One region of the Actinomadura meridiana genome, then DNA from elsewhere that is predicted to be linked to it. Evidence: riboswitches for the same ligand, from Rfam matches in the RefSeq annotation. Region 1 holds a riboswitch; the other holds the start of a gene.
What was found. A riboswitch is a leader RNA that binds a small molecule or an ion and turns the genes downstream of it on or off. The one in region 1 is predicted to bind glycine.

Region 1 (14,945 bases):
GCAAGGGCGGCGAGAGCGACCCGATCGCGCTGTTCATCGCCGGTGCCCGCGCCTACCTGCGGGTGTGCTGGGAGCGCCGGGTCGCCGCCCGGCTGTTCCTCGGCGGGGAGGGTCCGTCGGGGTCGGCGCTGATGCGTCGCAGCCGGGGACGGCACTGGATCGCGCAGAACACCAGGCTGCTGCGCGGGCCGTCCGCCGACGAGCCCGCCGGGCGTCCCGAGCAGGTGCTGAGCCTCGTCCTCACGTCCATGATCGGTGAGGCCGGACGGGAGATCGCCACGGCCGAGAGCGAGCCGGAGGCGACGGAGATCATCGAAGAGGTGTGCCGGATCCTGATCCGGCTCGCTGGCTGAACGGCGCCCGCCCGCATGAGCACTGTGCCCTTTCTGCCTTCTTTGCTCCATTTTCGCCGTTCCGCTTGATCATGACCTGTGTCCGGATGCGAGACTGACCGACACGACCCGGTCGACCCGGCCCCCGATCGGCCGACCCCCGACCGACATGGCATCGGAGCGATCAGCGGAATGACCGAAACCTGGTCGCCCGTTATTCAACCGAGACGGTGGGCGGCCCGTCCGAGGTCGGCGGGGTCGTGGTGAACACGCACGATGTCACGCACGATGTTTTTGGTCACAGTGGATGACACAGACCGTTATCCTGACGTACGGGTTACTCATTCCTGACGGAAAGTCGAAGGGATCCATGCCGACTTCGACCTGGTTCCGGCTCAACGTCGCCAAGCGCGAGCGGGTCCTTGAGGTCGCGATGCGCGAGTTCGGGGAGAACGGCTATTCGACGGGCAGCCTGAACACCATCGCCCGCGAGGCGGGCATCGCCAAGGGCTCCCTCTTCCAGTACTTCGGCGACAAGCTGGAGTTCTTCGCCTACGTCTGCGACGAGACGTCCCGCCGCATCCGCGAGGAAATGCAGCGCCGCATGGAGCGGATCGACTTCGACCAGCCCTTCGACGAGTGGCTGGTCGACGCCGTCTGCGACTGGACCGAGTACATGGCCGAGCATCCGCTGGAGCGCGGCGTCACCGCCGCGACGAACTTCGAGCTCGACAACAGCGTCCGGTCGGTCGTCCGCGACACCGCGAACCAGCACTACATCCAGGTCATCAATCCGTTGCTGGAGGGCTGGCAGGAGCGGGGGGAGATCCGCGCGGACGCCGACATCGAGGTCCTGGTGACCTGGTTGATGACCCTGCTGCCGTTCCTCGCGCTCGCCCCGTACTACGACGGCCTCGATCCCGTGCACGGGCTGCGCGGGCGCACCCCGGCCGAGCAGCGTCCGGTGATCCGCCAGCTCATCGCCGGGTTCCGGCCCATCTTCGCGCCGCCCGACAAATAGCCGTCGCGGCGCCGTCCCAGCAGGCGCGTCACCGGGTGAAGGTGAACTCCTTCGGCCTGGCCCGGCCCCGTCACGGGGTGAAGGTGAACTCCTTCGGCTTGGCCCTGCGGGACGCCGCCCAGAACTCGAACGTGTGGCCCGGCCAGATCGTGCGGTTGACGCCCTGGTCGTCCAGGTACCAGCTGTCGCAGCCCTCGTTCCACACGGAGCGGCGCAGGCGCCGTTGCAGCCGGTCGTTGTAGCGGCGGGACGCCTCCGGCTTCGGCTCGATCATGCCCGCGCCGCGTTCGCTCATCAGCCGCAGGCAGCTCAGCACGTGCCGGATCTGCACCTCGATCATGAAGACGACGGAGGTGTGGCCGAGGCCGGTGTTCGGGCCGAGCAGCATGAAGAAGTTCGGCATTCCGGGAATGGTCGTGCCCCGGTGGGCCTCGATGCCGTTCGCCCAGACCTCCTGGAGTTTCACGCCGTTCCGGCCGGTGACGCGCAGGTCGGTGAGGGCGCCCGTGACCTTGAAGCCGGTGCCGAAGATCACGCAGTCGACCTCGTGTTCGCGGCCGTCCTCGGTGACGATGGAGTGCTCCCGGACCTCGGCGATGCCGGACGTCTCCAACTCCACGTTCGGACGCGCGAGCGCCGGATAGTAGTCGCTCGACAGCAGGATCCGCTTGCAGCCGATGGTGTAGTCGGGCGTGACCTTGGCGCGCAGTTCGGGGTCGTCGATCTGCCGTTCGATGTGGCGAAGGGCCACCCGTTCCTGCGGGCCGGACAGGCGCGGGTCGATGGTGAAGCCGACCGCGCGGGCCTCCAGCGCCCAGTAGAGCCCGGCGCGGAACGCGCGCGCGGCGCCCGGCACCATCGCGAACGTCCTGCGGAGCCGTGCGGAGATGGGCGCGTCGGGTTTCGGCTGGACCCACGGCGGCGTCCGCTGGAACACCACCAGCTCGGCCGCCTGCTTCGCGACCTTCGGGACGAACTGGATCGCGGACGCGCCCGTCCCGATGACGGCGACGCGCTTCCCGGTGAGGTCGTAGGAGTGGTCCCACTCGGCGGAGTGGAACGCGGTGCCACGGAATTTCTGAAGCCCCGGCAGGTCCGGGAAGGACGGGACGTGCAGCGCGCCGATGCCCGACACGATCGCCTTCGGCGTGAGGACCGTCCCGTCCGCGAGGGTGACGTTCCAGCGCTCGGCCGCGTCGTCGTAGTCCATGGAGTCGACGGCCGCGCCGAAACGGATGTGCTCCCGGACGCGGTACTTGTCGGCGGTGCGCTCCATGTAGGCGCGGATCTCGGGCTGCGGCGCGAACATCCGCGTCCAGCCGGGGTTGAGCTCGAAGGAGAAGGAGTACATGTGGGAGGGCACGTCGCAGGCGCAACCGGGATAGGTGTTGTCGTACCACGTCCCGCCGAGGGAGCCGCTCTTCTCCAGGATCACGAAGTCGTGGAAGCCCGCCTGCCTGAGCCGGATCGCCATGCCCAGGCCGGCGAAGCCGGAGCCGATGATGACGATCGCCGGGCCGCGCTCGCTCATGTCCTGCCCCTCTCGCGTAACCTACTCCGGGTAAGTTACCTGAAGTAGGTTACTGACGGTAGGTCCAATAGGGGGGAGCCGCTGTGAGTGCCACCACACCCCGGCCCTCGTCCCGGCGGAGGCGGATGTCCCGCGCCGACCGCGAACGGCAGATGCTGGACGTGGCCGAGGAGGTGTTCGGCGAGCGCGGCTACCGGGACGCCTCCATGGACGAGATCGCCGAGCGCTGCGGCGTGTCAAAGCCGATGCTCTACGAGTACTTCGGGTCGAAGGACGGGCTGCTCGTCGCGTGCGTGCGCCGGTCCAAGGCCGAGTTGCTCGACGCCACGCGGACGGCCATGGCCGGGGCCTCCGACCCCGAGGACGTCCTGTGGCGCGGGATGGTCGCCTACTTCACGTTCGTCGCCGCGCACAGCAGGCCGTTCGCGATGCTGCTGCGCGAGCCCGCGGCCGCGTCCCCGGCCGCCGCCGAGGCCGTGGAGGCGACGCGCGCGCAGCAGGGCGCCTTGATCTCCGGCGCGCTGGCGGCGTTCGCGCCCGGCGCGCCCGCCGAGGTCATCGACGCCTTCACGCAGATCATCGTGGGCGGCAGCGAGCGTCTGGCGCACTGGAAGACCCAGCGTCCCGAGGTCTCGGCCGAGGACGCGGCCCGGTACATGACCGACTTCTGCTGGAGCGGGCTGAGCCCCTACCTGCGGCGGGAGGACGGCGGCCGGAGCGGCGTTCGGACGAGCGGCCCGAGCGGCGGTGCCGGGACGCCCTGAGTACGGTTGGAACCGGTTGTTCTGCTTCGTCGCCCGTCCGGACGCCTCGGAGGTTCCGCATGCCCCTCGCGCACTTCGACGGAGCACTCGCCGTCGTCACCGGAGCGGGTTCCGGGATCGGGCGGGCCACCGCGCTCGCGCTCGCCGGGCACGGCGCGACCGTCATCGCCGCTGACATCGACCTGCCCGCCGCCGAGCGCACCGCCGCCCGCGCCAAGACGGTCGGCGCCGGGGGCGTCGCCTACCAGGTGGACGTGTCGGACCCCGCCGCCATGGAGACCTTCGCCGCCGACGTGAAACGGGACCGCCGGGCCCCCGACATCGTCGTCAACAACGCCGGGATCGCGGTCACCGGCTCGTTCCTCGACACCGGCCCCGACGACTGGGACAACATCGTCGGCGTCAACCTGTGGGGGGTCGTGCACGGCTGCCGCCTGTTCGGCAAGCAGATGCACGACCGCGTCCACGCCCTGCCGAACAAGCCCGACAAGCCGAACTTCGGCGGGCACATCGTCAACATCGCGTCGGCCGCCGCGTACGCGCCGACCCGCTCGCTGCCCGCGTACTGCACGACGAAGGCGGCCGTCCTGATGCTGAGCGAGTGCCTGCGCGCCGAGCTGGCCAGTTCGCGGATCGGGGTCACGGCCGTCTGCCCCGGTTTCGTCAGCACCGACATTGTCAGGAACGGGACGTACGTCGACGGCGACGAGCAGGCTAGGGAGCGGCTCCGCGAGCGCGGCCACAGGGCGCTGCGGGCGCGCAACTACCCGCCGGAGAAGGTCGCCGAGCGGATCGTGCACGCCATCGTGAAGAACAAGCCGGTGGTGCCCGTCAACTTCGAGGGCCATCTCCTGCACGCGATGTCCAGGGTGTCGCCCGCGTCCATGCGGATGCTGGCCAAAATCTCCATCCGCTGAACCTGACTTCTTGTTTGACCCCAAATACTGAGCCAGAAAATGCAACTGCGATTTCCGGTGCATTGGCACATGAGTGGTAAGACAAAAGGGCCGCGGAGCGTGGTCCACTCCGCGGCCCGTCGACGAGTACAGGTTGCTGACCTGGGACTATCGCACCCAGGACACTCCTACCGATTGCACGGTCACGTCGTCGACCTCCTCCTCCCCGGGTTTCACCAGCGCGCCGATCACCTGGCATGGTCCCGGGAGCATGATCGGCGCACTCCCTCCCCTTTACCCGAACACCTTAGAAGCTGTTGACAGGGAATATGCCATGATCGGCCGATTCAGGTCAGAAATGAGTTAGCGCGGTCAGCACTTCCCGGGCGACGGCCGTGACGGTGCCGAGACACGCCCGCGCCCGGCCGTCCTGCGCGCCCCTGTCGCCGGGCGCCCGCTCGCTGTAGCTGACCGTGAAGACCGCGTTCCTGACCCGGGCGGTGAGCTGCCCGACCACGGTCGGGCTCCCCTTGTCGGCGCGGGACCAGCCGTACGCCTCGTCGCCGATGCCCCGCTGCCGCTCCAGGGTGACCGTCCGGACGAACGGGGCGTCACCGGCCTGCGCCCATTGCGCGTTGTAGTAGCTCTCGGCGTCCTCTACCGGTGTCGGGGTGTCGGCGGGCGCGTACAGGTGCGCTTCCACGCGCAGCCACGGATACGACCCTGCCGAGGCGTACGTACATGTGGAGAGCGTCGAGTTCGCGTTCTCGCGTCGCGTCGCCTTGGGCACGACGCGGTCGACGGTGGCCTGCGACACCATCCCGCATGGTGGTGGAAGCGTTTCGACGATCCGTGCCCTGGCCGGGGCTGAGCGATCACTTGTGGGGGGACGACCCCCCGCACCCCCCGGAACGGACCTTACGGCGGCGTCCTGGTCGTCCCGTCCGGGCACCAGCAGGTAGAGCGCGGCCCCGGCGACGGCGAGGACGGCGACGACCGCGAGCGGCACGAACCGCTTGGGACGCCGTGCCGGAGCGGGCGGCTCCGGTGGCGAGTACGGCCGGTGGAACGGTTCGACCGGACGTCCACGTCCCACGCCCCGCTCCTCACTCCCCCGTCGCCGAGCCGTCCGCCCCCGTCACGGTAACGAGGCCGACGGCACCTGACCAGGCCCCCGACCGGTGTTGATTGTCGGTCCCCGTGGTCAGAATGAAGGAGTGCTGATAGCGGACATCACCCGAACGTCGGCCGCGGTGGCCGCCACCTCGGGCCGGAAGGCCAAGGTCGCGGCGCTCGCCGAGTGCCTGCGCGCGGCCGGGCCCGGCGAGGCGGCGATCGTGGTCGCCTACCTGTCCGGCGAGTTGCCGCAGCGTCAGATCGGCGTGGGGTACGCCGCGCTGCGCGACGTCCCGCCGCCCGCCGCCGAGCCGTCGCTGACCGTCGCGGAGGTCGACGCGGCGTTCACCGAGATCGGCGGCGTGTCCGGGGCGGGGTCGGTCGCGCGGCGGCGCGAACTGGTCACGGGGCTGCTCGGCCGCGCCACCCGTCCCGAGCAGGACTTCCTGATCAGGCTGCTGGCGGGCGAGCTGCGACAGGGCGCGCTGGACGGGGTGATGGCCGAGGCGGTCGCGGCGGCGGCCGAGGTGCCGTCCGCGCAGGTGCGGCGGGCCGTGATGCTGCGCGGCGCGCTCGGCCCCGTCGCCACGGCGGCGCTGGGCGAGGGCGTCGAGGGGCTGCGCCGGTTCACGCTGGAGGTCGGACGCCCGATCAAGCCGATGCTCGCGGCGAGCGCGCCGTCCATCGACGAGGCGTTCGCCAAGCTCAAAGCCGACGCGGCCGTGGAGTGGAAGCTCGACGGCATCCGCGCGCAGATCCATGTGACCGGCGGCGAGGTGCGGGTGTTCACCCGCACGCTGGACGAGATCACCTCCCGGCTGCCGGAGGTCGTGGCGGCGGTGCGGGAACTGCCCGTCCGCGACGCCGTGTTCGACGGCGAGCTGATCGCACTACGCCCGGACGGGCGCCCCCACCCCTTCCAGGTCACGGCGGCGCGCACCGCGACCCGCACCGCCAAGAACACCGTGCCGTTGGCCGTCTTCCTCTTCGACGTACTCCATCTCGACGGGACAGATCTGCTCGACGCGCCAGGGGCTGAACGGAACGCCGCGCTTGGACGCGTCGTGCCAGAAGGGCTACGAATGCCGCGCGTCGTCACCGGCGACCCGGCGCGGGCCAAGGAGGTCTTCGACGAGGCCGTCGCACGCGGCCACGAGGGCGTGGTGGTCAAGTCCCTGGACACGCCCTACACGGCCGGACGGCGCGGCGCGGGCTGGATCAAGGTCAAGCCCCGGCACACGCTCGACCTGGTCGTCCTCGCCGTCGAATGGGGCCACGGGCGGCGAAAGGGCCTGCTGTCCAACCTGCACCTCGGCGCCCGCGACCCGGCCACCGGCGGCTTCGTGATGCTCGGCAAGACGTTCAAGGGCCTCACCGACGAACTGCTGGCCTGGCAGACGCGACGCCTGCGCGAGCTGGCCGTACGCGAGGACGACTGGACGGTCCACGTCCGCCCCGAACTGGTCGTCGAGATCGCGTTCGACGGCGTCCAGCACAGCCCCCGCTACCCGGGCGGCATCGCCCTACGATTCGCCCGCGTCCTGCGCTACCGCCCCGACAAGGCGGCCTCCGAAGCCGACACCATCGAAACCGTCCGCGCCGCAGCCCCCGTCCTAGACGAACCCTAATCAGCGGCCCCCGGCGGAACGCTTGGCGGCACCGTGCGGGCCGTCGCGCCCGGCGGCGCCGTCGTGTACGTCCTGGGTTGGCGTTGGTCAGCGGACGCGGTCGCCGGGTCTTGTGGGTGAGGGGCCGGGGGGTGGTTCCTCTTTGGGCGGGGCGTCGCGGGCTCGTCGTCTTGACGCGGCGCGTGTGCGAACGCGGGAGGCGCCTCCGTCGCCGCCGCGGGAGAGGGCGCCGCGGCGTTCGCGGGCCTCGGCTCGGCGGTCCGCCCAAGCGCTGGTCTTCCGGCCGCCCCGGGAGGCGCGTCCGACGCGGTCGGTGCGCGCGGCGCGGGCCGCGCGGGCGGCCGCCTTTCGTTCCGCGCGGGCCGTCGCGCGGCGTTCCGCGCGGGCTGTTGCCCGGTTCCCGCGCAGGCGACGGCGGGCGCGTTCGGCGGCCTCCGCGCGGCGCTGCAACAGTTCCGGCGGGATGAGGTCGTGGCGGCCCGCGATGAACTCCTGCACCCAGATCTTGCCCCGGATGAGCGGACGCCGGAGCTGCTTCTCGCGGCGGACGGCCCGGTGGTACCGGCGCGACCCCTCGTCATAGCGCCAGCGCGACCACGGCGAGGCGGGCCGCGCCACCCGGATGACGCCGACGATCAGCAGCGCGGGGACGAACAGGCCGATCAGCCCGGTCCAGATCTTGCCCTTGAGCAGCGTGAGCACGGCGAAGAGCAGGTTGACGATGAGGAACCCGGCGTAGACGCCGCTGAGACCGCCGTCGCCGGGGTCGAGCCCGGTGCCCTCGTAGCCGAACGGGCGGACGCCGAGCAGCAGCAGCCCCGTCACGGCGATGGCGACGAACACGGCGTCGACGGACGCGCGGCCCTTCTCCGTCCAGTACACGTCGCTGAGGTGCAGGATCAGCGCGAACTCGTCCAGCACGAGCGCGGACCCCATCCCGAACACCATGGCCGCGAGCAGGTCGAGACGGACATGCCCGTCCGGCACGGCGAGGCTCGCGACCCCGCCCGACAGCATCAGCACAACGCCGAACACCACATGGTGAATGTGCACGTCACCGGACGTCACGTTCCGGAACCAGCGCACGTCGGCGCGGATCAGCCGCACGCTCACCCGCGTCAACACGAACGTGACGATGAACGCGACGAAGAAGCCGAACAGCGGCAACCGCCCGGCCTCCACGATGCGTTCGTCGAACATCTCGATCATCTGCCCCCCGCTGCCTCCATCATGCCTGGTGACATGCACGGATATCGTGGGATGCGGGTGATCAGTACCGATCGGGGGGAGGGCCGCCGTGAGCCGTACCGTGGACCGCTGCGATCCCGGCTACCGCGCCTGGATCGCCGAGGCCATCCGGCGGGTCGACGCCGACGCCAACCGCAGCGCCGACACGCACCTGCACGTCTTCCCGCTGCCGCCGGAATGGGGCATCGACCTGTATCTGAAGGACGAGTCCGTCCACCCGACGGGGTCGTTGAAGCACCGGCTGGCGCGGTCGCTGTTCCTGTACGGGCTGGCGAACGGCTGGATCCGGCAGGACACGACGATCATCGAGGCGTCCAGCGGGTCGACGGCGGTGTCGGAGGCGTACTTCGCGCGGCTGCTCGGGCTGCCGTTCGTCGCGGTGATGCCCGCGTCCACTAGCCCGGAGAAGATCCAGCTCATCGAGTTCTACGGCGGCCGCTGCCATCTGGTGGACGACCCGTCCTCGATCTACGCCGAGTCGCGGCGGCTCGCGGCCGACTGCGGCGGGCACTTCATGGACCAGTTCACGTTCGCCGAACGGGCCACCGACTGGCGCGGCAACAACAACATCGCCGAGGCGATCTTCGAACAGTTGCGGCTGGAGCGGTTCCCCGAGCCGTCCTGGATCGTGGTCGGCGCGGGCACCGGCGGGACGTCCGCGACGATCGGCCGCTACGCCCGGTACCGGCGGTTCCAGACGCGGCTCGCGGTCGTCGACCCGGAGGGCTCGGCGTTCCACGGCTCGTTCGCCGACGGCGACCCGGAGCGGACGGCGGCCGGTTCGCGGATCGAGGGCATCGGCCGTCCGCGCGTCGAGCCGTCGTTCCTGCCCACGGTCATCGACCGGATGATCCAGGTGCCGGACGCGGCGTCCATCGCGGCGATGCGCTGGACGAGCGAGGTCAGCGGCCGCAGCGTCGGCGGCTCGACCGGCACGAACATGTGGGGCGCGGCGGAGCTGATCGCGCAGATGCGGGCGCACGGTGAGCGCGGCAGCGTCGTCACGCTGATCTGCGACGGCGGCGAACGCTACACCGGCACCTACGGGTCGGACGCCTGGCTGGCCGCGCAGGGCCTCGACATCGGGCCCTACCTGGCCGCGCTGACCGGCTTCCTGAAAACCGGCGAACTGCCCGCGCTCGACTAACCCCCGCGCTCGACTGACCCCGGCCCCGGCAACCCCTGGCCCCGGCTGACCCGGGGCCCGGCTAACCGGTGACGCGCACCGGGTTGAACAGGTCGGCGTAGATCAGCAGGCCGCCCATGACGATGAGGACGGCCGCCATCACGTACGTCACCGGCAGGGCCTTGGCGACGTCCACGTAGCCGGGGTCGGGTCGGCGGAAGATCCGGGCGAACGCCTTCTTGATCGCCTCCAGCAGGGCCCCGGCGATGTGACCGCCGTCCAGGGGCAGCAGCGGGACGAGGTTGAACAGCCCGACCGCGAGGTTCAGCGACCCGAGCAGCATGACGAAGTAGGAGACCTTCTCCGTCCCGCTGTAGTCCTTGTCGGCGGCGACCTCGCCGCCGATGCGGCTGACGCCGACGACGCCGATCGGGCCGTTCGGGTCACGCTCGTCGCCGCCGAAGGCGGCGTTCCACACGCCGACCATCTTCTGCGGCATCCGCACCAGCGCGCCCGCCGTGCGGGTCGTCAGGTCGCCCATCGTGCTCGCGACGGCGCCCGGCCCCTGCCGCTCCAGCTCGCTGGTGGGCGTGATGCCGAGGAAGCCGACGTTGACGATCTTGTCCTCGTCGTCCAGGTCGCGCATCTTGTTGCGGGTGATCGGGACGTTCAGCCTCACGTCCTGGTCGCCGCGCCGGACGGTCATCGGGACGGTCTTGCCGCCCGCGTCCCGGATCAGCACCCGCAGGTCGTCATAGTCGTCGATCCTGTGGCCGTCGAACGTCGTGATGCGGTCGCCCGCCTTGAGCCCGACCTGCTGGGCGGGAGTCGGCGGCGCCTTGGCCGGGCAGTCCGTGAGCCCGGACGACTGGCTCGCCGGGACGATGCACTCGGCGACCCGGTCGATCACCGGCTGCGCCTGGGCGGTCCCGAGCCCCATCAGCAGGATGCCGAAGAACAGCACCGCGAGGAGCAGGTTCATCGCGGGCCCGCCGATCATGATCAGCATCTTCTGCCACCACTTCTTGGCGTAGAAGACGCGATCCTCGTCGCCGGGCCTGACCTCCTCCAGCGCCGCGCCGCGCGCGGACTCGATGAGGCCCTGCCACGGCCCGGTGCTGACCTGCCGGACCTGGTTCGGGGCGTCGCCCTTGCGCGGCGGCAGCATCCCGATCATGCGGATGTACCCGCCGAGCGGCACCCACTTGACGCCGTACTCGGTCTCGCCCCGCCGCCACGACTTCATCGTCGGGCCGAACCCGACCATGAACTGGGTCGTCCGCACCTTGAACAGCTTGGCGAACGAGAAGTGCCCGAGCTCGTGCAGCGCGATGGACACCAGCAGGCCGAAGAACAGGATGAACGCTCCAGCCAGGTAGGCCATCCGGCTTGCCCCTCCGGTCGTGCACCCCGCGCGGCCGAGGGGTGATCTCCAACAATCACCTCAGAGTACTGTGTTTATTGCATTTCTCTCCTCCTTCGGCCCTGGCGGGCCTCCATCGTCGAGAAACGCGATGCGATCGCTGCATCGCTCTCGACTCGCCTAGCGGCTCGCTTCGCGATCTGGTTCTCGCAGGCTCGAACCAGCCTTCGGACGCGATCGCAGTGGTTGGGGCCTCGCGTGGTTGCGGAGGGAGCTGGGGTGGTTGCGCGAGGGTGCCGGTTCAACCGATCTTGATGACTTTGCACTAGGCTGACGGCGCCGATACAACCCGTGCGGGAGAGTCCCTCGCAGCCGGTGTGGGACGCCGAAGGAGCAAATCCTCCCCGGAACCTCTCAGGCCAACGGACCGCGCGGGCGAGGCGACCTCTGGAAAGCGGGGATCCGACCATCCCCCGCCGAAGGTGAAAGCCCACCAGGTGGGTGAAGCTCTCAGGCGCCGATGACAGAGGGGGAGGCACCGAGACGCCCGGCGCGCGCGTGGAACGATAGGCCACGTGCGCCCGTGACGAAGGAGCCGAACCCATGTCCGCCGATCCGATGGCGAAGAACGCGAAGAAGACGCCGCTGCACGACGTCCACATCGACCTCGGCGCGAACCTGGTGGACTTCGCCGGGTACCTGATGCCGCTGCGGTACGCGAGCGAGACCGCCGAGCACGACGCCGTCCGGACCGGGGCCGGGCTGTTCGACCTGTCGCACATGGGAGAGATCTTCCTGACGGGGCCCGGCGCGGGCGACGCGCTCGACTTCGCGCTGGTCGGGAAGCTGTCGCCGATGGCCGTCGGCAAGGCCCGCTACACGATGGTCTGCGGGCCGGACGGCGGCGTCCTCGACGACCTGATCGTCTACCGGCTGGCCGACACCACCTGGATGATCGTCGCGAACGCGGCGAACGTCGCCGTCGTCCGGAACGCGCTGGAGCAGCGGGTCGTGGGCTTCGACGCCGTCCTGGACGACCGCTCCGACTCGTACGCGCTGATCGCCCTCCAGGGCCCGCGTTCACAGGGAATCCTCGAAGAGTTCACCGACGCGCCGCTGGCCGACCTCAAGTACTACGCGAGCCTCTCCGGGCGTGTCGCGGACGTCGACGCCCTCATCGCCCGCACCGGCTACACCGGCGAGGACGGTTTCGAGCTGTTCGTGGACGCGTCCGACGCCGTCACGCTGTGGAAGGCACTCGAAGGCGTGGACGGCGTCGTGCCCGCCGGTCTCTCCGCACGCGACACGCTCCGCCTCGAAGCGGGCATGCCCCTGTACGGCAACGAGCTGACCGCCGACACCACGCCGTTCGAGGCGGGCCTCGGCCGCGTCGTGAAGCTGGACAAGCCCGGCGATTTCATTGGAAAGTCGGCGCTGGCGGCGGTGGAACGGACCCCACCGGGCCGTAAGCTCGTGGGACTGGTGGCCCGGGGGCGTCGCGCGCCGCGCAAGGGATACCGGGTCGTCACGTCCGGCGGCACGCCGTGCGGGATCGTGACGAGCGGCGCCCCGTCCCCCACACTGGGCAGGCCGATCGCCATGGCGTACCTGGACAGCGGCACCGACGAGACGAACCTCGCCGTGGACGTCCGCGGCCGGACCGAGCCGGTGGACGTGGTCGCCCTGCCGTTCTACAAGCGTCCCTGAAGAAGTGTCCGGGGGTGTAGCGACCATTCCCCGCAATGAAGAGAGAGAAGTGATCGTGAGCGTTCCGGAGCAACTGCGCTACAGCGAAGAACACGAGTGGGTGTCCGGGCTCGGCCCCACCGGCTCCCTACCGGAGGACGGCATCGTCACCATCGGCATCACCGCGCACGCCGCCGACGCGCTCGGGGAGATCGTCTACCTCGAACTGCAACCGTCGGAGGGCGACACCGTCGAGGCGGGCGACCCCTGCGGCGAGATCGAGTCGACCAAGTCGGTCAGCGACATCTTCTCCCCCGTCAGCGGCGAGGTCACCGCGATCAACGGCGCGGTGGTGGACGAGCCCAAGGTCATCAACGACGACCCGTACGGCGAGGGCTGGATCTTCAAGATCCGCATCTCGGACGAGCCGGGCGACCTGCTCGACTCCGCCGCCTACGAGAAGCTGATCGAGGAGGCCTGACCGGTGAGCCTGCACGACCCGCTCGCCGCGACCGACCCGGAGGTCGCCGAGGCCGTCGCCGCCGAACTGCGGCGCCAGCAGTCCACCCTCGAAATGATCGCGTCGGAGAACTTCGCGCCGACGTCGGTCCTTGAGGCGCAGGGCTCCGTCCTGACCAACAAGTACGCCGAGGGCTACCCCGGCAGGCGCTACTACGGCGGCTGCGAGTACGTCGACGTCACCGAGCAGCTCGCGATCGACCGGGCCAAGGCGCTGTTCGGCGCGGAACACGCGAACGTCCAGCCGCACAGTGGCGCGCAGGCCAACACGGCGGTGTACTTCGCGCTGCTCCAGCACGGCGACACGATCCTCGGCCTCGACCTCGCGCACGGCGGGCACCTCACCCACGGGATGCGGCTGAACTACTCGGGCAAGACGCTGAACGTGGTGCCCTACCACGTCCGCGCCGAGGACGGCCTCGTCGACATGGCGGAGGTCGCCGCGCTCGCCGCCGAGCACCGGCCTAAGATGATCGTGGCGGGCTGGTCGGCGTACCCGCGCCAGCTCGACTTCCCGGCGTTCCGGACGATCGCCGACTCCGTCGGGGCACTGCTCATGGTCGACATGGCGCACTTCGCGGGCCTGGTCGCGGCGGGGCTGCACCCGTCGCCCGTCCCGCACGCCGACATCGTCACGACCACCACGCACAAGACGCTCGGCGGCCCGCGCGGCGGCCTGATCCTCGCCCGCGAGGAGTACGGCAAGAAGATCAACTCCGCGGTGTTCCCCGGCATGCAGGGCGGACCGCTGGAACACGTCATCGCCGCCAAGGCGGTCGCGCTCAAGATCGCCGGGTCGGACGAGTTCCGCGACCGGCAGGCCCGCACCGTGGAGGGCGCCCGGATCCTGGCCGCCCGCCTCCTCGCCGACGACTCCGCCAAGGCCGGGGTGAAGGTCCTGACCGGCGGGACGGACGTGCACCTCGTCCTCGTCGACCTCGTCGACTCCGAGCTCACCGGACGGGACGCCGAGGACCGCCTGCACGACATCGGCATCACCGTCAACCGCAACGCGGTGCCCAACGACCCGCGTCCGCCGATGGTGACGTCCGGGCTGCGGATCGGCACCCCCGCCCTCGCGACCCGCGGCTTCACCGCGGCCGACTTCACCGAGGTCGCCGACATCATCGCGCTGGCCCTCCAGCCGTCCTACGACCGGGACGCCCTGGCGGCCCGCGCGAAGGCCCTGGCGGACAAGCATCCCCTCTATCCGGACCTGTGATGTCACCGCGCCCCCTCCACGCCGGAGGGGGCGCATCGCTACAGCGAGGTCGCGCATGGCCATCAGTGTTTTCGACCTTTTCAAAATCGGCATCGGGCCCTCGTCGTCCCACACCGGTGGCCCGATGGCCGCCGCGCACCGCTTCGCGCGCGGCCTGCACCGCGACGGGCTGCTGGAGAAGACGGCGAACGTCCAGGTCGTCCTCTACGGCTCCCTCGGCCTCACCGGGAAGGGCCACGGCAGCGACAAGGCCGTCATCCTCGGCCTCGAAGGCGACAAACCCGAACTCGTCGACGTCGACCACGTCGACGAACGCCTGGAAACGATCCGCGACCGCGGAACGCTCCACCTGTTCAACGACCACGACATCCCTTTCGTGGTCAACGAACACCTCATCTTCGAACGCAAGAAATCGCTTCCCGGCCACCCCAACGGAATGCGCTTCACCGCCTTCACCGCCTCCGGCGGCGAACTGCGCAGCAAGGTCTACTAC
Region 2 (14,945 bases), on a different contig from region 1:
GGGCCAGCTCGTCGGCGGACTGCTCTGCCTCCTGCTCGGCTTCGCCGCCGTCACGCAGATCCGCTCCAACGAGCGCGACACCACGTTCGCCACGGCGCGGCAGGACGAACTCGTCGTCGTCCTGTCCGATCTGGGCCAGCGGTCCGAACGGCTGCGCGGCGACCTGCGCGACCTGGAGGACACCAAGGCCCGCCTGGAACGGGACGCCGAAGGCGGAACCGCGTTGGAGGAGGCCCGCAGGCGGGCGACCACCTACGGCCTCCTCGCGGGCGTCCTGCCCGCCGAGGGCCCCGGCGTCGAGTTGATGATCACCGACCCGAGGCGGGGCGTCAAGGCGCTCAACCTGCTGGACGCCCTCCAGGAACTCCGCGACGCCGGAGCCGAGGTCATCCAGGTCAACGACGTGCGCGTCGGCGTCGACACCTACTTCCTGGACGGCGGGAACGGCATCCTCGCCGACGGCAGGCCCCTCGCCGCCCCGTACCGGTTCCGCGCCATCGGCGACGCCCACACGATGACCACCGCGCTGAACATCCCGGGTGGCGTCGTCAAGACTCTTCAGGGCGCGGGCGCCACTGTGTCGATCACCCAACGCGCGAAAGTCACCGTCGACGCGATACGGTCGTCGTAGGGGAAAACGGGGAAGGTGGTAAACCCGGCGCCTGGCTCAGGCGTCGCGATCAGGGCTGTCCGCGCGGCGGCGTAGACCTGCGATCATTGACGAATGTAGTTTGGTCCAGCCGGCTCACCGTTCCAGTTGACCCCTCGGGTAATACCCGCGTAAGTTGCGGCGACCGTCCCGTACGCGGCCGGTGAGTTCGGACCGTGGTCGGGGGCGGGCCCCCGGCGTGGGTTGGTTGAAGGATGCGCGTGGCGCTGGCGGCTCCCGTTCCGGCGGGACGTCCGTGGGCGGCACGCCGATGGTAGGAGGCCGAGCCGATCGATGCCGAGCGTCTACTGCACGCAGTGCGGTCACGCCAACCCGGATGATGCCCGCTTCTGCTCCAACTGCGGCACTCCGCTGACCCGGAGCCCGCTGCCCCCCCGTGAGTCGCCCGGCGAGTCCACGTCCACGATCTCCATCGGCGGGTTCGAGGCGCTGGACACCGACACGGGCGCCGAGGAACCCTCGCTCGGACCCGACCAGATGACCATGGAGGCGCTTCCCCCGGGAACCGCGCTGCTCGTGGTCAAGCGGGGCCCGAACGCGGGCAGCCGCTTCCTGCTCGACCAGGACCGCACGTCCGCCGGTCGGCACCCCGAGAGCCACATCTTCCTGGACGACGTCACCGTGTCCCGCCGGCACGCCGAGTTCGTCCGCCAGGGCGGCGTGTTCTCCGTCCGCGACGTCGGCAGCCTCAACGGCACCTACGTCAACCGGCAGCGGATCGACCACGCGGGCCTGACGGGCGGCGACGAGGTGCAGATCGGCAAGTTCCGGCTGATGTTCCTGACCAACCCGGCGCACGCCTGACGGGCGACGAGGGAGGGCCATGAACCCGCAGCCAGCCCGGTCCCCGATGACGATCGGGGACGTCCTCGGACTGCTCAGGCCCGACTTTCCCGACATCACCATCTCCAAGATCCGGTTCCTGGAGTCCGAGGGGCTCGTGGAGCCGCGGCGCAGCCCGTCCGGCTACCGCAAGTTCGGCGACGCCGACGTCGAGCGGCTCCGGTTCGTCCTCGCCGCGCAGCGCGACCACTACCTGCCGCTGCGCGTCATCAGGCAGCACCTCGAAGCCCGCGACCGCGGCGAGACCGTGCCGCCGCTCGGCGCCCGCCGTCCCGGCGAGGACGACCACCGTCCCACGGTCGACGAGCGCCGTCCGCGCACCCTCGTCGCCGCCGACACGACCGCCGAGGCGCCCGCCGTCCACCTCACCCGCCGCCAGCTCCTCGACGGCGCGGGGATCGACGAGGCCCTCCTCGCCCGCCTGGAGGAGTACGGGCTCGTCCGCCGGACCGGCGCCCGCTACGACGGCGACGCGCTGAACATCGCCCGCGCCGCCGCCGCCCTCGGCGAGTACGGCTTCGAGGTCCGGCACCTGCGCGCCGTCAAAGCCGCCGCCGACCGCCAGGCCGGCCTCATCGAGCAGATGGTCGCCCCACAACTGCGCCGCCGCGACCGCGGCGCCCACGAGCAGGCCGCCGAAACCGCCCGCGAGATCGCCGCCCTCTCGGTGAAACTGCACGCCGCGCTCGTGTCCGCGGGCCTACGCGAAAGTCTCGACCGCTGATCATGTCCGCCGCGCAGGATTTTGCCCGACTCGGGGCACCACGAGCCGTCGGGGCCGGGGTGTACGTTGGCTACAGGGTTCGGTCACGAATCGATCCGCTGCACGTGGTGATCGAGACAGCGAGAACCAGCAGGGAGCCGCAGTGAAGCAGATGGAGGTCGTCGGCGTCCGGGTCGAGATGCCCTCCAACCAGCCGATCGTCCTGTTGAAGGAGACGGAGGGCGACCGCTACCTGCCCATCTGGATCGGTGCGGTGGAAGCGACCGCCATCGCCTTCGCGCAGCAGGGCGTCCTGCCCGCGCGCCCCCTCACCCACGACCTGTTCCGCGACGTCCTGGACGCCCTCAGCGTCCAGCTCCGCACCGTCAACATCACCGCCCTGCGCGAGGGCATCTTCTTCGCCGACCTCGTCTTCTCCAACGGCGTCGAGGTCAGCGCCCGCCCGTCCGACTCCATCGCCCTCGCCCTGCGCACCGGCGCCACCATCTTCGCCAGCGAGGACGTCCTCGAAGAAGCCGGGGTGGCCATCCCCGACGAGCAAGAGGACGAGGTCGAGAAGTTCCGCGAGTTCCTCGACACGATCTCCCCCGAAGACTTCGGCCGCGCTGGCTGACGGCGGGGGAGGTGTGTTCCCAAGCGTTGCCTGCTCCCCAAAGCGCCGCCAGCCCCTGTCAGCCCAGGGGGACGACCCCCTGGAACCCCCGAGGCGGGGGGGTTCCGCCCCCCACACCCCCCAACCAGCTCGGTGGTACACGCCCACGCACGGGGCCGCCTGACCAGAGGCCCGAGTCGAGTGTTGGGGGAGTCCGGGGTGGTACACGCCGGGCGCAAGAGCCGGAGTGAGCGTGAATGCCGCCGTATAATGGGTAGGCATACAAAAGCGTTCACTATCCGCATCAACCCCAGCCGTCGTAGCAACCACGCAGGGGCCCGACCGTTGCGATCGCGTCCGAAGGCAGGTTTCGAGTTCGCGAGGAAACCTGATCGCGAAGCGAGCCGCTAGGCGAGTCGGGAGCGATGCAGCGACCGCACGCAGTGTCCGACGATGGAGGCCCGCCAGGGCCGAAGGAGGAGGGCACTGCAATGAACACAGTGCACAACGATGGAGGGCGCCCAGCGCCCGAAGGAGGAGTGCGCTGCCATAGGCACAGAAAAACGCAGTAAAGACGCGCCGAGGGTGGACGTTGACCACACCCTGACCGGCACCTACCGTGCTGGTGGAACGTCCGTGGTGTAATTCGTCAAACCCCCTTGACGAAGCGCCGCGGGATGATTTGGAGCCGGAGGTCCGCGTGGCGGTGAGCAGCGGCGAGGGCAAGGCGACCCCCGAGAGGCACATGGCGTCCCAGCGCGCCGGGGAGCAGGGTCTGCTCTTCGACACGCGGGTGTCAGCGCCACCGGAGGATGTCGGCTACCGCGGCCCGACGGCCTGTGCCGCGGCGGGGATCACCTACCGGCAGTTGGACTACTGGGCGCGCACCAAGCTGGTGGAGCCGAGTGTCCGATCCGCGCAGGGGTCGGGCAGTCAACGGTTGTACAGCTTCCGCGACATCCTCGTTCTGAAGGTCGTGAAGCGGCTCCTCGACACGGGGGTGTCGTTGCAGCAGATACGCACCGCCGTCAGCCATCTGCGGGATCGGGGCGTCCAGGATCTGGCGCAGATCACGTTGATGAGCGACGGCGTCAGCGTCTACGAGTGCACGTCGCCGGACGAGGTCGTGGATCTGCTCCAGGGCGGGCAGGGCGTGTTCGGCATCGCGCTCGGACGGGTGTGGCAGGAGGTGGAGGGCAGTCTCGCGGAGCTGCCCGGTGAACGCGCCGCCACGGACGACGACCCGTCGGAGCATCCGCACGACGAGCTGGCGAACCGGCGCCGCGCGCGCCGCACGGGTTGACTCACAGCGCCTCTTTGCGCTGGAGGTAGGCGAACGCCCCCCAGCCGGGCAGGACAGGCAGCCACAGGGTGAGCAGCCGGTAGAGCAGGACCGCGGACGTGGCGGTGTCCGCGGACAGGCCGGAGATCGTCAACGCCAGGGTGAGGGCGCCCTCGACGGCGCCGAGGCCGCCGGGCGTGGGTGCGGCGGAGCCGACGGCGTTCGCGGTCAGGTACACCACCACGACGGACGTCAGGGGCAGTGATCCGCCGAACGCGCGGATCGAGGCGTCCAGGCACAGTACGAACGACAGGGTCAGCAGCAGCGTCCCGCCGAGGCCGGTGGTCAGTTTCGTGGGGGATTGCAGGACGTCCACCAGGCGCGGCACGACCCCGGAGAACATGCTCTTCAGCCGTGTGGCGGCCTCGCGGCGGACTCGCGGCACGGTCAGTGTCAGGCCCGCGAGCAGCCCCAGTGACAGTACGGCGATGACGACGGCGCGGGACGGCGCCAGGTTCTGCGTCGCCTGCGACGTGGAGCCGGTGAGGAACCCGAACAGGGTCAGCAGCAGTAGGTGTGTGACCAATCCCACGAGTTGTGACGCGCCGACGGTCGCGACCGCGGCGCCCGGCCGCATCCCCGACCGTTGCAGGTAGCGGGTGTTGACGGCGACGCCGCCGACCGCGGCGGGCGCGACGAGTTTCACGAACGACGCGGCGAGCTGGGCCAGCACCGTCCGGCGGAGCGGGAGCCTTTCGGGGACGAACCCCATCAGCATGAACGCCGCCGCGACGTAGGTGAGCGCGGCCGCGCCGAGTGCGACGAGGACCCAGGTCCAGTTCGCGGTGGACGCCATCGTCCCGATGTCCAGGCTCGCGACCTGCGGGATGACGATGTACGCGGCGATCGACAGCGCGACGACGCTGAAGATCGTCCGGGGCCGGAACCGTTCCAGCCTGGCGGGCGCGACCGCCGTCTCGGGTTTGCGGCGCACGATCTGTTCGCGGATGCGGGTGAGCAGGTCGCGGTTGTGCCGCAGCGCCGTCCGGGTCTCCCGGGACAGCGCGACCCGTTGCAGCAGCGGCACCGCCGAGGCCAGCGCCTCCTCGCCGAGGATGGCGGCGGCGGTCCCGACGGCCCGTTCGGGACCGGCCCGCAGCGCGAGCGTCGTGAGGAGCTGCGCCAGATCGAGCCGCAGCGCCAGGTCGCCCGCGGCGATCTCCCCGGCGCGCAGGTCGGTGAGGTAGGCGTGGCCGTCCGCGCCGACGAGCACCGCGCCCTCTTGGAGCCGCCGGTGCGCGAGCCGTCCCGCCTGGAGGGCGCGGAACTGGCGCCACACGTCCGTCAGCAGCGCGTCGGTGATCTCGGAGTCGGGGACGTCCGCGAGCCGCCGGCCCGGCACGTGCTCGTAGACCAGCAGCGCCGCCTCCGTGCCGACCTCCGACGTCGCGACCAGGCGCGGCGTGCGGGCGCCCGCCGCGCCCGTCGCGTACGCCATCAGCGACTCCTGCTCCAGGGAGCGGCGCAGCGAGCGCAGCGCCCGGCCGGTCGTCGTCGCGCGCAGCCGCAGCAGCCGCCACGCCCGGTACGGCAGGCCCGCCGTCTGCTGGTCGCGGTCGAGCACCCGCAACTCCACGTCCCAGTCGTCGCCCGCGCGGCGGCGGGGGTCGAGGACGGCCCCGTACACGCGGGCCTCCTCGGCGTCGCCGGTGGGCTCGTCCAGGCGCGCGGCCCGTCGCGCGCGCAGCCCGAGGCGTTCCAGCGCCGCCACGACGGCTCGGCCCGAGGGACGAGGGTTCGGAGTGCCGACCGTGTACAGGGTGCCGTGGCCGATGGCGCGTCCGAGGAAGTAGGTGGCGGCGAGCGCGGCGACCGAGGCGTAGGACGCGGTGAGGCCCGTCAGCGCCGCCAGCCCGATCAGCGCCCAGGTCGCGGCCTGCCAGCGCAGGCGGCCCGCCATCCCGACGGCGGTGACGAACGCGATCACGGGGGCGATGTCGGTGTGCACCGGCGCCGTCTCCGTGCCGCCCCAGATCAGCGAGTCCAGGACACCGCCGGGCGCCGCCCGCACCACCAGGTCGTCCAGGCTCACCGTGATCCCGAACGCGATCGCGGCGGCGAGCAACGCGATCGCGACGCGCGTGCCGTCCTTGTGGAACACCCGTTCGACCCCGAACGCGATCGGGACGGCCAGCACCCCGAAGCTGGACACCAGCGTCGCCAGCGACAACAGCAGCCGGGGCGCGTGCGCGGTGCCCTCCGCGATGTCGGTTTCGAGGCCGTGCGTCGTCTGCTGGGCGATCGACACCAGCAGCATCACCGCTGCCAGCCCCACCACCGACGCCACGAAGCGGATCGCGTCGGACGTGCGGCGGATCCGGTCCGGCTGGGCGGGCTCGTCCACGGGCACCCCCGCGGCGTCGCCGTGCGGCGACCGCGCCGCGTCGTCGTGGGTCTGGGTCACGCCCTACCGCCGCCCCCACTTCCGTCCCCGCGTCGCCCGGAGGCCCGTCCCAGGTGAGCATGGACATGCTACTGGCCGCCGCCCCACCACCCGCGGCAGGGCTGGAGGACGGGTGATCGTCGGAACGGATCTTTGGGTAGGGTTTGTGCAGGACATGCCGTCGACCCTGTGCGGGAGAGTCCCCACGCCGCCAGCGTGGGGCGCCGAAGGGGCAACCTCCCCGGAACCTCTCAGGCAAAAGGACCGCGCGGACGAGGCACCTCTGGAAAGCAGGCGTCGTTTCCCCCACCCGGGGAAGGCGGCTCACCGAAGGGGAAATCCCGCGTCGCGGGTGAAGCTCTCAGGTGCCATGACAGAGGGGGAGACCGGCCGCCGGCCCGAGCGCACGGCGGCGGACCTGAGCGACCGCAGCAGCCAGGAGGCTCTCCATGACCGGCCAGTTCTTCGCTCCCGTGGCCTCTCCCCAGCATCCACGCGCCGCGTTCGCGGACCGGCACATCGGCCCGTCGCCGGACGACCAGGCGCGGATGCTGGCCGCGATCGGCTACTCCGGTGTCGAGGCGCTGATCGACGACGCGGTGCCCGCCGCGATCCGCACGTCCCGGCCGCTGGACGTGCCGCCCGCGCTGAGCGAGACGGCGGCGCTGGACCGTCTCCGCGAGCTCGCCGCCTGCAACACCGTCCTGCCGTCCATGATCGGGCTCGGCTACCACGGCACGATCACCCCGGGCGTGATCATGCGGAACGTGCTGGAGAACCCCGGCTGGTACACCGCGTACACGCCCTACCAGCCGGAAATCTCGCAGGGGCGGCTTGAGGCGCTGCTCAACTTCCAGACCGCGGTCGCCGACCTGACCGGGCTGTCGGTCGCGAACGCCTCCATGCTGGACGAGGCGACCGCCGCCGCCGAGGGCATGGCCTTGGCGCACCGGGTCTCGAAGCGCAAGGAACCAGGAACGTTCCTCGTGGACGTCGACGTGCTGCCGCAGACGATCGAGGTCATCCGGACGCGGGCGGTCCCGCTCGGCATCGAGGTGGTCACCGCCGACCTGTCCAGTGGGCTGCCGGACGGCGATTTCTTCGGCGTGCTGCTCCAGTACCCGGGTACGTCCGGCGTCGTCCGCGACCTGGAGCCCGTCATCGCGCAGGCGCACGAGCGGGGCGCGCAGGCGGTCGTCGCCGCCGACCTGCTCGCGCTGACGTTGCTGCGGCCGCCGGGGGAGTCCGGCGCCGACATCGCCGTGGGCTCGGCGCAGCGGTTCGGCGTCCCGTACGGGTTCGGGGGCCCGCACGCGGGTTACATGGCGGTCCGCGAGGGCATCCAGCGGCAGCTTCCCGGACGTCTCGTCGGCGTGTCCGTCGACGCCGACGGCGCGCCCGCGTACCGGCTGGCGTTGCAGACCCGCGAGCAGCACATCCGCCGTGAGAAGGCCACCAGCAACATCTGTACCGCGCAGGTCCTCCTCGCGGTGATGGCGGGCATGTACGCCGTTTACCACGGCCCCGAGGGGCTCGCCGCGATCGCGCAGCGGACGCACCGCCGCGCCACCGAGATCGCCGCCGGGCTGCGCGCCGCCGGGGTCGAGGTCGTCCACGAGGCGTTCTTCGACACCGTCCTCGCCCGCGTCCCCGGACGGTCCGCCGAGGTGGTCGCCGCCGCCCTGGAGCGCGGCGTGAACCTGCGGCCCGTGGACGCCGACCATGTCGGCATCGCCTGCGACGAGACGACGCTGCCCGCCCATGTCGCCGCCGTCCTCGCCGCGTTCGGCGCCGACGAGCCCGCCGGGGCCGACGAGGCGATCCCGGACGCGCTGCGCCGTGAGAGCCCCTACCTGACCCACCCCGTCTTCCACGCGCACCACTCCGAGACCGCGATGCTGCGCTACCTGCGCAGGCTCCAGGACAGGGACGTCGCGCTCGACCGGTCGATGATCCCGCTCGGGTCGTGCACGATGAAGCTGAACGCGACCGCCGAGATGGAGCCGATCACCTGGCCGGAGTTCGCGAACGTCCACCCGTTCGCGCCCGTCGACCAGGCCGCCGGATACCTGGAGCTGATCGGCGAGCTGGAGGCCGCGCTCGCCGAGATCACCGGATACGCGAAGGTGTCGGTCCAGCCGAACGCGGGCTCGCAGGGCGAACTCGCCGGGCTCCTCGCCATCCGCGGGTACCACACGTCCCGGGGCGACGAGCGCCGCGACGTGTGCCTGATCCCGTCGTCGGCGCACGGCACCAACGCCGCCAGCGCCGTCATGGCGGGGATGCGCGTCGTCGTGGTGAAGTGCGACGACGGCGGCAACGTCGACCTGGACGACCTGCGCGCCAAGCTCGACAAGCACGGCGACCGGCTCGCCGCGATCATGGTGACGTACCCGTCCACGCACGGGGTCTTCGAAGAGTCGATCACCGAGGTGTGCGCGGCCGTGCACGCCGCTGGCGGACAGGTCTACGTCGACGGCGCCAACCTCAACGCGCTGGTCGGCCTCGCCCGGCCCGGCGAGTTCGGGTCGGACGTGTCGCACCTCAACCTGCACAAGACGTTCTGCATCCCGCACGGAGGCGGCGGGCCCGGCGTCGGCCCGATCGGCGTCCGCGAGCACCTCGTCCCGTTCCTGCCGAACCACCCGCTGCGCGCCGAGGCGGGCCCCGAGACCGGCGTCGGCCCGATCTCCGCCGCCCCGTGGGGCTCGGCGGGCATCCTGCCGATCTCGTGGGCGTACATCGCGATGATGGGCCCGGACGGGCTGACCGCCGCCACCGAGAGCGCCATCGTCGCCGCGAACTACCTGGCCGCCCGGCTGGCCCCGCACTACCCGATCCTCTACACCGGCCGCAACGGCCTGGTCGCGCACGAGTGCATCGCCGACCTCCGCAAGATCACCAAGGACACCGGGGTCACGGCCGAGGACGTCGCCAAGCGCCTCATCGACTACGGCTTCCACGCCCCGACCCTGTCGTTCCCCGTCGCGGGCACCCTGATGATCGAGCCCACCGAGTCCGAGGACCTCGCCGAGCTCGACCGCTTCTGCGACGCCATGATCGAGATCCGCCGCGAGATCCAGCGGGTCGCCGACGGCGGCTACGACACGGCTGACAACCCCCTCAAGGGCGCCCCGCACACCGCCGCCTGCCTGGTCTCCGACGACTGGAAGCACCCCTACACCCGCGAGGAGGCCGCCTACCCCGTCCCCGCCCTCCGCGAGGACAAGTACTGGCCCCCGGTCCGCCGCATCGACCAGGCGTACGGCGACCGCAACCTCATCTGCTCCTGCCCGCCCCCCGAGGCTTTCGAAGACTGAGCGGCCTTCGAGGACCAGATCTCCACATGCCCGGTCCACGGGTCCGGGTAGCGATACGATGACGGCCGCGTCAGCACGTCGTCCTCAGCGGCCAACGCGACACGTCCGCGCGATCGTGTGCGAAGCCGGGTTCGAGCGAAGCGAGAACCCGATCGCGCAGCGAGCCGCGAGGCGAGTCGGAGCGATGCCAGCGATCGCCGCGTTTCCCGACGATGGAGGGCCCCCAGGGCCCGAAGGAGGAGAGAAACGCGATGAGCACGGCCGACGATCCGGCGAAGTGGTGCGAGGAGGCGCGGAACCTCGCCGAGAACGGTGCGGCCGAGCGGGCGGCGGCATTGTTCGAGCGGGTGCTGGAGCTGGGGGAGACGGCGTGGCGGGCGCAGGCGGCGCTCGGGCTGGCGGTCGTCCTCGACGACGTCGGCGAGGTGGAGCGGGCGCGGAACGCCGACCGGGTCGCGATCTCGACCGGCGACCCCGAGTACGGGGCGCGCGCCGCCTACCACCTGGCCCTCACGCACGAGCGCGTCGGGGAGTACGCGCTGGCGGCGCCCGCGTGGCGGGCCGTGGTCGACTTCGGCAACCCCGCGTACCTGCCGCCCGCGCATCTCGCGCTCGCCCGGCTCGCCGACGACGCCGACGAGTTCGACGCGGCGCGCGACCACTGGGAGGCGGCCATCGCGATGGGCGACGCCGAGTACGGGCCGCCCGCCGCGCACGACCTCGCGCAGCGGCTGCTGGAACGCGGTGAGCCCGCGCGGGCGCAGCGGATCCTGGCCGCCGGGCTCAAGCTGATCGACCGCGACGCCGCCCCGTACGCACACGCGCGGCTCGCCGTCGCGCTCGGCATCGCCTACCTCGACCAGGCGATCGGGTCGTTCGGCGCGGCGCTCGGCGACGAGCCGTCCGACGCCGAGGTGGGGCCGCTCGCCACCGAGCTGCTTGCGCGGACGCTTCCGCTGCGCGGGCGTGGCGCCGAGGCCACCGAGGTGTGGCGGCGGGGTCTGTCCGACCCGGGGTCGGCGGCCCAGGTGCGGGCCCGGCTGCGCCGCGACTTCGGTGGCGACGACGACGGCGACCCGGCCGACCTGTGGTGGGAGCCGGTCGTCGAGCAGGCGGTGTCGGACGGCACGCTCCCCGCCCTCGCCGGGGAGGCGTTCGGCGCCCTCGACCACATGTACGCGGTCCTCGCCGTTCGGCAGGCGGGTAACGGCAGGGAACGGCGGCCGGGCGACGCCGACGAGGCGCTCGACCAGGCGGTGGCGGTCCCGGGCGACTACCCGTGGGGTCCGCTGCTGCGCGAGAGCTTCGCCGAACGCCTGCGCCTCGCCATGGGCGCCACGGAGCTTCCCGACCGTTAACCGGCGATCGCGCGTTCCGCGATGACCTTGGTGATGCGGGCGCGGACCAGATACTCGGTGGGGACGCCGTTGCGGGCCCCGAACTCCTCGGCGCGGTCGGCGCCCATGTAGCGGCCGCCGATGACGGTCGCCCAGCGGCGCGTCTCGTCCGGGTCCTCGATGAGGGACGCCTTCGCTTCGAGCGTCACGTAGGAGTACGGCGGCGTCTGGTCGTCCACGCAGATGGTCACCCGCGGGTCGCGGGCCAGGACACGGCCCTTGAGGCTGTCACGGTGCGTGTTGAACAGGACGTCGTCGCCGTCGAGGACGAACCAGATCGGCGTGACGTGCGGCGTGCCGTCCTTGCGGGTGACGCCCGCCTTGCCGGTGCGGGTGCCCTCGGACACGAACGCGCGCCACTCACTGTCGGTCATCTTCTCCATGAGCCCCAGTCAACACCAGGGGCCGTGAGGCTGCCCGATACGGTGGGCGGATGGAGGTCGCGACGGCGCACGGCCCTGCGGACGTGCTGGTCGACGAGGTGAGCGACCCGGCGTTCCTGCTGGTCCTGACGCACGGGTCGAACGGGGGGGTGGAGGCGCCCGACCTGCTCGCCGTGCGGGAGGTCGCGCTCGGCCTCGGCGGCGCGGTCGCGCGGGTGACGCAGCCGTTCCGGCTCGCGGGGCGCCGCGCGCCCGGCCCGGCCATGAAGCAGGACGAGGCGTGGCTCGACATCGTCGGCGACCTGCGCGAACGGTTCGGGGACGTCCCGCTCGTCCAGGGCGGCCGGAGCAACGGCGCCAGGGTGGCGTGCCGGACGGCGACGGCGGCCGGCGCGGTGGGAGTCGTCGCGCTGGCGTTCCCGCTTCACCCGCCGCGCAACCCCGCCAAGACGCGCGTGGACGAGCTGCGATCGGCCGGGGTGCAAGTGCTGGTCGTCAACGGCGACCGCGACCCGTTCGGCGTGCCGGACGCCGACGACGCGGCTCAGGTGACGGTGCTGGCGGGGGAGCGGCACGAGCTGAGCCGGGACCCCGCCGCGGTCGGGAGGGCGGCGGAACCATGGCTGCGGAAATGGGCGGGGGCCGCGAAGAAGAGGCGGGGTCGGGCGGCCCGTCCGGCGCGAACGGGCGGCCCGTAAAGGTCGTGGCGGCGGTCCGGTACCCGGGCCCGGGCGGGCCCGGCGGTCAAGGGCAGGTGACTGTGCCCCCGAGGATGATCACCCGTTTGAACTAGTCCCCCGTGGACGTCGTTCAGGCGGCGGACGGAGCCAGCGGGTCCGTCGGCCGGTGCGGTGCGATGATTCCCCCGTCGGGCAGCAGCTCACCTGTGTCCTCGAACAGCACGACGCCGTTGCACAGTAGGCTCCACCCCTGCTCGGGGTGGGCGGCCAGTGTTCTGGCGGCGTCGCGGTCGGGTGCGTCGTGCGAGGGACAGGATGGCTGGTGCGGGCACATCGGCGTGCCTCCGGTTCAACTACTGGTAGGTCGTGGAGCTTTCCTATAGGACGCCTCTCAGTGTGGAACGGTTCGCAGCCCCCGGCCATAGCCCGTTGGGACGGTTGTCCGTTGGTACCGGAGTACCGGGATTTGTGACCCGCCTCACCCCGAGGTCCACGCCACAGCGTCTCCCCGCCACGACAACGGACGGAGAACGACACGCCGTCAGCGCGTGAAACCCTTACGATGTTCGGCGGGAACGGCCTTTGCGAGGCGTGGGGGGAGTGAGGCCGGTGCGGGTCGCCCTGTCCGTCGCCTGTTTCGACGACGCGCTGTTCCCGGGCACCGGGAAGGCCGTCACCGCGCTGCTGGAGCGGCTCGGGCACGAGGTCTCCTACCCGCCGGGGCAGACGTGCTGCGGCCAGATCCACTGGACGACCGGCTACCACCGTGAGGCCGCCGACCTGGCCCGCGCCTACACGACGGTGTTCCAGGACGCGGCGGCCGAGGGTGCCGAGGCGGTGGTGGCGCCGTCGGCGTCCTGCGCGGCGATGATCCGCGACGCTTACCCGAGGGTCGCGCGGACGGCCGACGACCCGGAGCTGGCCCGCGCCGCCGAGGGCCTCGCCGTCTACGAGCTGACCGAGTTCCTCGTCGACGTCTTAGGCGTCACCGATGTCGGCGCGTACTTCCCGCACCGGGTCACCTACCACCCGTCCTGCCAGTCCGCGCGGACGCTCGGCGTCGCCGACCGGCCGCTGCGGCTGCTGCGCGCCGTCCGGGGCCTCGACCTGGTGGAGCTGCCCGCGGCGGGGGAGTGCTGCGGGTTCGGCGGCGCGTTCGCGATGAAGAACTCCGACGTGTCGGTCGCGATGGTGGCCGACAAGGTCCGGCACGTCCGCGACACCGGCGCCGACGTCATCTGCGCGGTCGACAACTCCTGCCTCGCGCACATCGGCGGCGCGCTGTCGCGGCTGCGCGGCGGCGTCCGCGCCATGCACCTGGCGGAGATCCTCGCCGAGACGGGGCCCGCGTGACGGCCTCCTCCCCGCGGACGACGCCCTCCTCCCCGCGGACGACGCCCTCCACCTCGGGGACGAGCGGGCCGGTCCCGCTGCCGATGCCGAAGTTCGCGGCGGCCGCGCGGTCCGCGTTGGCCGACACCGGCCAGCGCCGCAACCTGCGCGGCGCGACGGCGGCGGCCCGTGAGCGGGAGGCCGAGGCGGTCGCCGCCACCGACGACTGGGACGACCTGCGCGAGGCGGGCCGCGCCATCGGGGAGGCGACGCTGCTCCGCCTCGACGCCCACCTGGAAGACCTGGAGCGTGCCGTCACCGGCGCGGGCGGCACCGTGCACTGGGCAGCCGACGCCGCCGAGGCGCGCCGCGTCGTCACCGACCTGGTGCGGGCGATCGGCGCGGACGAGGTCGTCAAGTCGTCCTCGGCGACGACCCGCGAGATCGGCCTGAACGTGGCGCTGGCGCGGGCGGGCGTGGCCGTCCAGGAGACGGCGCTCGCCGATCTCGTCGTCCAGCTGGGCGGTGACGAGCCGTCCCACCCGCTGTCGCCCGCGCTGCACCGCGACCGCGCCGAGATCAGGGAGCTGTTCGGGCGGACGATGCCCGCCGCCGGGCCCGGCCTGTCCGACGACCCCGCCGCGCTGGCCGCCGCTGCCCGCGCCCACCTGCGCGACCGGTTCCTGCGCGCGCCGGTGGCGGTCACCGGCGCGAACTTCCTCGTCGCCGAGACCGGGACGGTCGTGGTCGTCGAGTCCGAGGGCAACGCGCGGATGTGCCTCACGCTCCCCGGCACGCTCATCACCGTCGCGGGCATCGACAAGGTCGTCCCGACCTGGGCCGACCTGGAGGTGTTCCTCCAACTGCTGCCGCGCGCCTCGTCCGGTGAGCGGATGACCCCGTACGTGTCGTCGTGGACGGGGGTGACGCCGGGCGACGGGCCGCGTGAGTTCCATCTCGTCCTGCTCGACAACGGCCGCACCCGGGCCCTCGCCGACGAGGTCGGACGGGCCGCGCTGCGCTGCGTCCACTGCTCGGCGTGCGCGAACGTCTGCCCCGTCTACGAGCGGGCGGGAGGCCGCGCGTACGGGCCGGTGTATCCGGGGCCGATCGGCGCGATCCTGATCCCGCAGCTGAACGGCGTCGGCGGCGCGGCGAACGCGTCGCTGCCGTACGCCTCGACGCTCTGCGGCGCCTGCGCCGACGTCTGCCCGGTGAAGATCGACATTCCGGAGGTGCTGGTGCGGCTGCGCGGGGCGGTGGTCGAGTCGCGGCGCCG

Region 2: it holds a riboswitch for glycine, as region 1 does, so the genes downstream of both, gcvP (aminomethyl-transferring glycine dehydrogenase) here and gcvT (glycine cleavage system aminomethyltransferase GcvT) in region 1, are expected to answer to the same signal.

The regions. Positions count from the first base shown of each region.
Region 1 covers NZ_BAABAS010000006.1:206,998-221,942, reverse strand. The annotation lists gene ABD808_RS14325 (TetR/AcrR family transcriptional regulator) at 1-353, shown strand, start outside; gene ABD808_RS14320 (TetR/AcrR family transcriptional regulator) at 703-1,353, shown strand; gene ABD808_RS14315 (flavin-containing monooxygenase) at 1,424-2,884, opposite strand; gene ABD808_RS14310 (TetR/AcrR family transcriptional regulator) at 3,010-3,648, shown strand; gene ABD808_RS14305 (SDR family NAD(P)-dependent oxidoreductase) at 3,708-4,565, shown strand; gene ABD808_RS14300 (hypothetical protein) at 4,897-5,640, opposite strand; gene ABD808_RS14295 (ATP-dependent DNA ligase) at 5,762-7,288, shown strand; gene ABD808_RS14290 (hypothetical protein) at 7,376-8,497, opposite strand; gene cds1 (L-cysteine desulfhydrase Cds1) at 8,586-9,683, shown strand; gene ABD808_RS14280 (M50 family metallopeptidase) at 9,745-11,046, opposite strand; glycine riboswitch at 11,370-11,465, shown strand; glycine riboswitch at 11,467-11,562, shown strand; gene gcvT (glycine cleavage system aminomethyltransferase GcvT) at 11,629-12,732, shown strand; gene gcvH (glycine cleavage system protein GcvH) at 12,788-13,192, shown strand; gene ABD808_RS14265 (serine hydroxymethyltransferase) at 13,196-14,452, shown strand; gene ABD808_RS14260 (L-serine ammonia-lyase) at 14,508-14,945, shown strand, end outside.
Region 2 covers NZ_BAABAS010000004.1:312,494-327,438, forward strand. The annotation lists gene ABD808_RS05375 (DUF881 domain-containing protein) at 1-631, shown strand, start outside; gene ABD808_RS05380 (double zinc ribbon and FHA domain-containing protein) at 944-1,474, shown strand; gene ftsR (transcriptional regulator FtsR) at 1,494-2,237, shown strand; gene ABD808_RS05390 (bifunctional nuclease family protein) at 2,380-2,850, shown strand; gene ABD808_RS05395 (MerR family transcriptional regulator) at 3,530-4,132, shown strand; gene ABD808_RS05400 (flippase-like domain-containing protein) at 4,134-6,575, opposite strand; glycine riboswitch at 6,737-6,831, shown strand; gene gcvP (aminomethyl-transferring glycine dehydrogenase) at 7,004-9,874, shown strand; gene ABD808_RS05410 (tetratricopeptide repeat protein) at 10,126-11,232, shown strand; gene ABD808_RS05415 (PPOX class F420-dependent oxidoreductase) at 11,229-11,654, opposite strand; gene ABD808_RS05420 (alpha/beta hydrolase family protein) at 11,705-12,352, shown strand; gene ABD808_RS05425 (DUF5999 family protein) at 12,465-12,668, opposite strand; gene ABD808_RS05430 ((Fe-S)-binding protein) at 12,944-13,687, shown strand; gene ABD808_RS05435 (lactate utilization protein B) at 13,771-14,945, shown strand, end outside.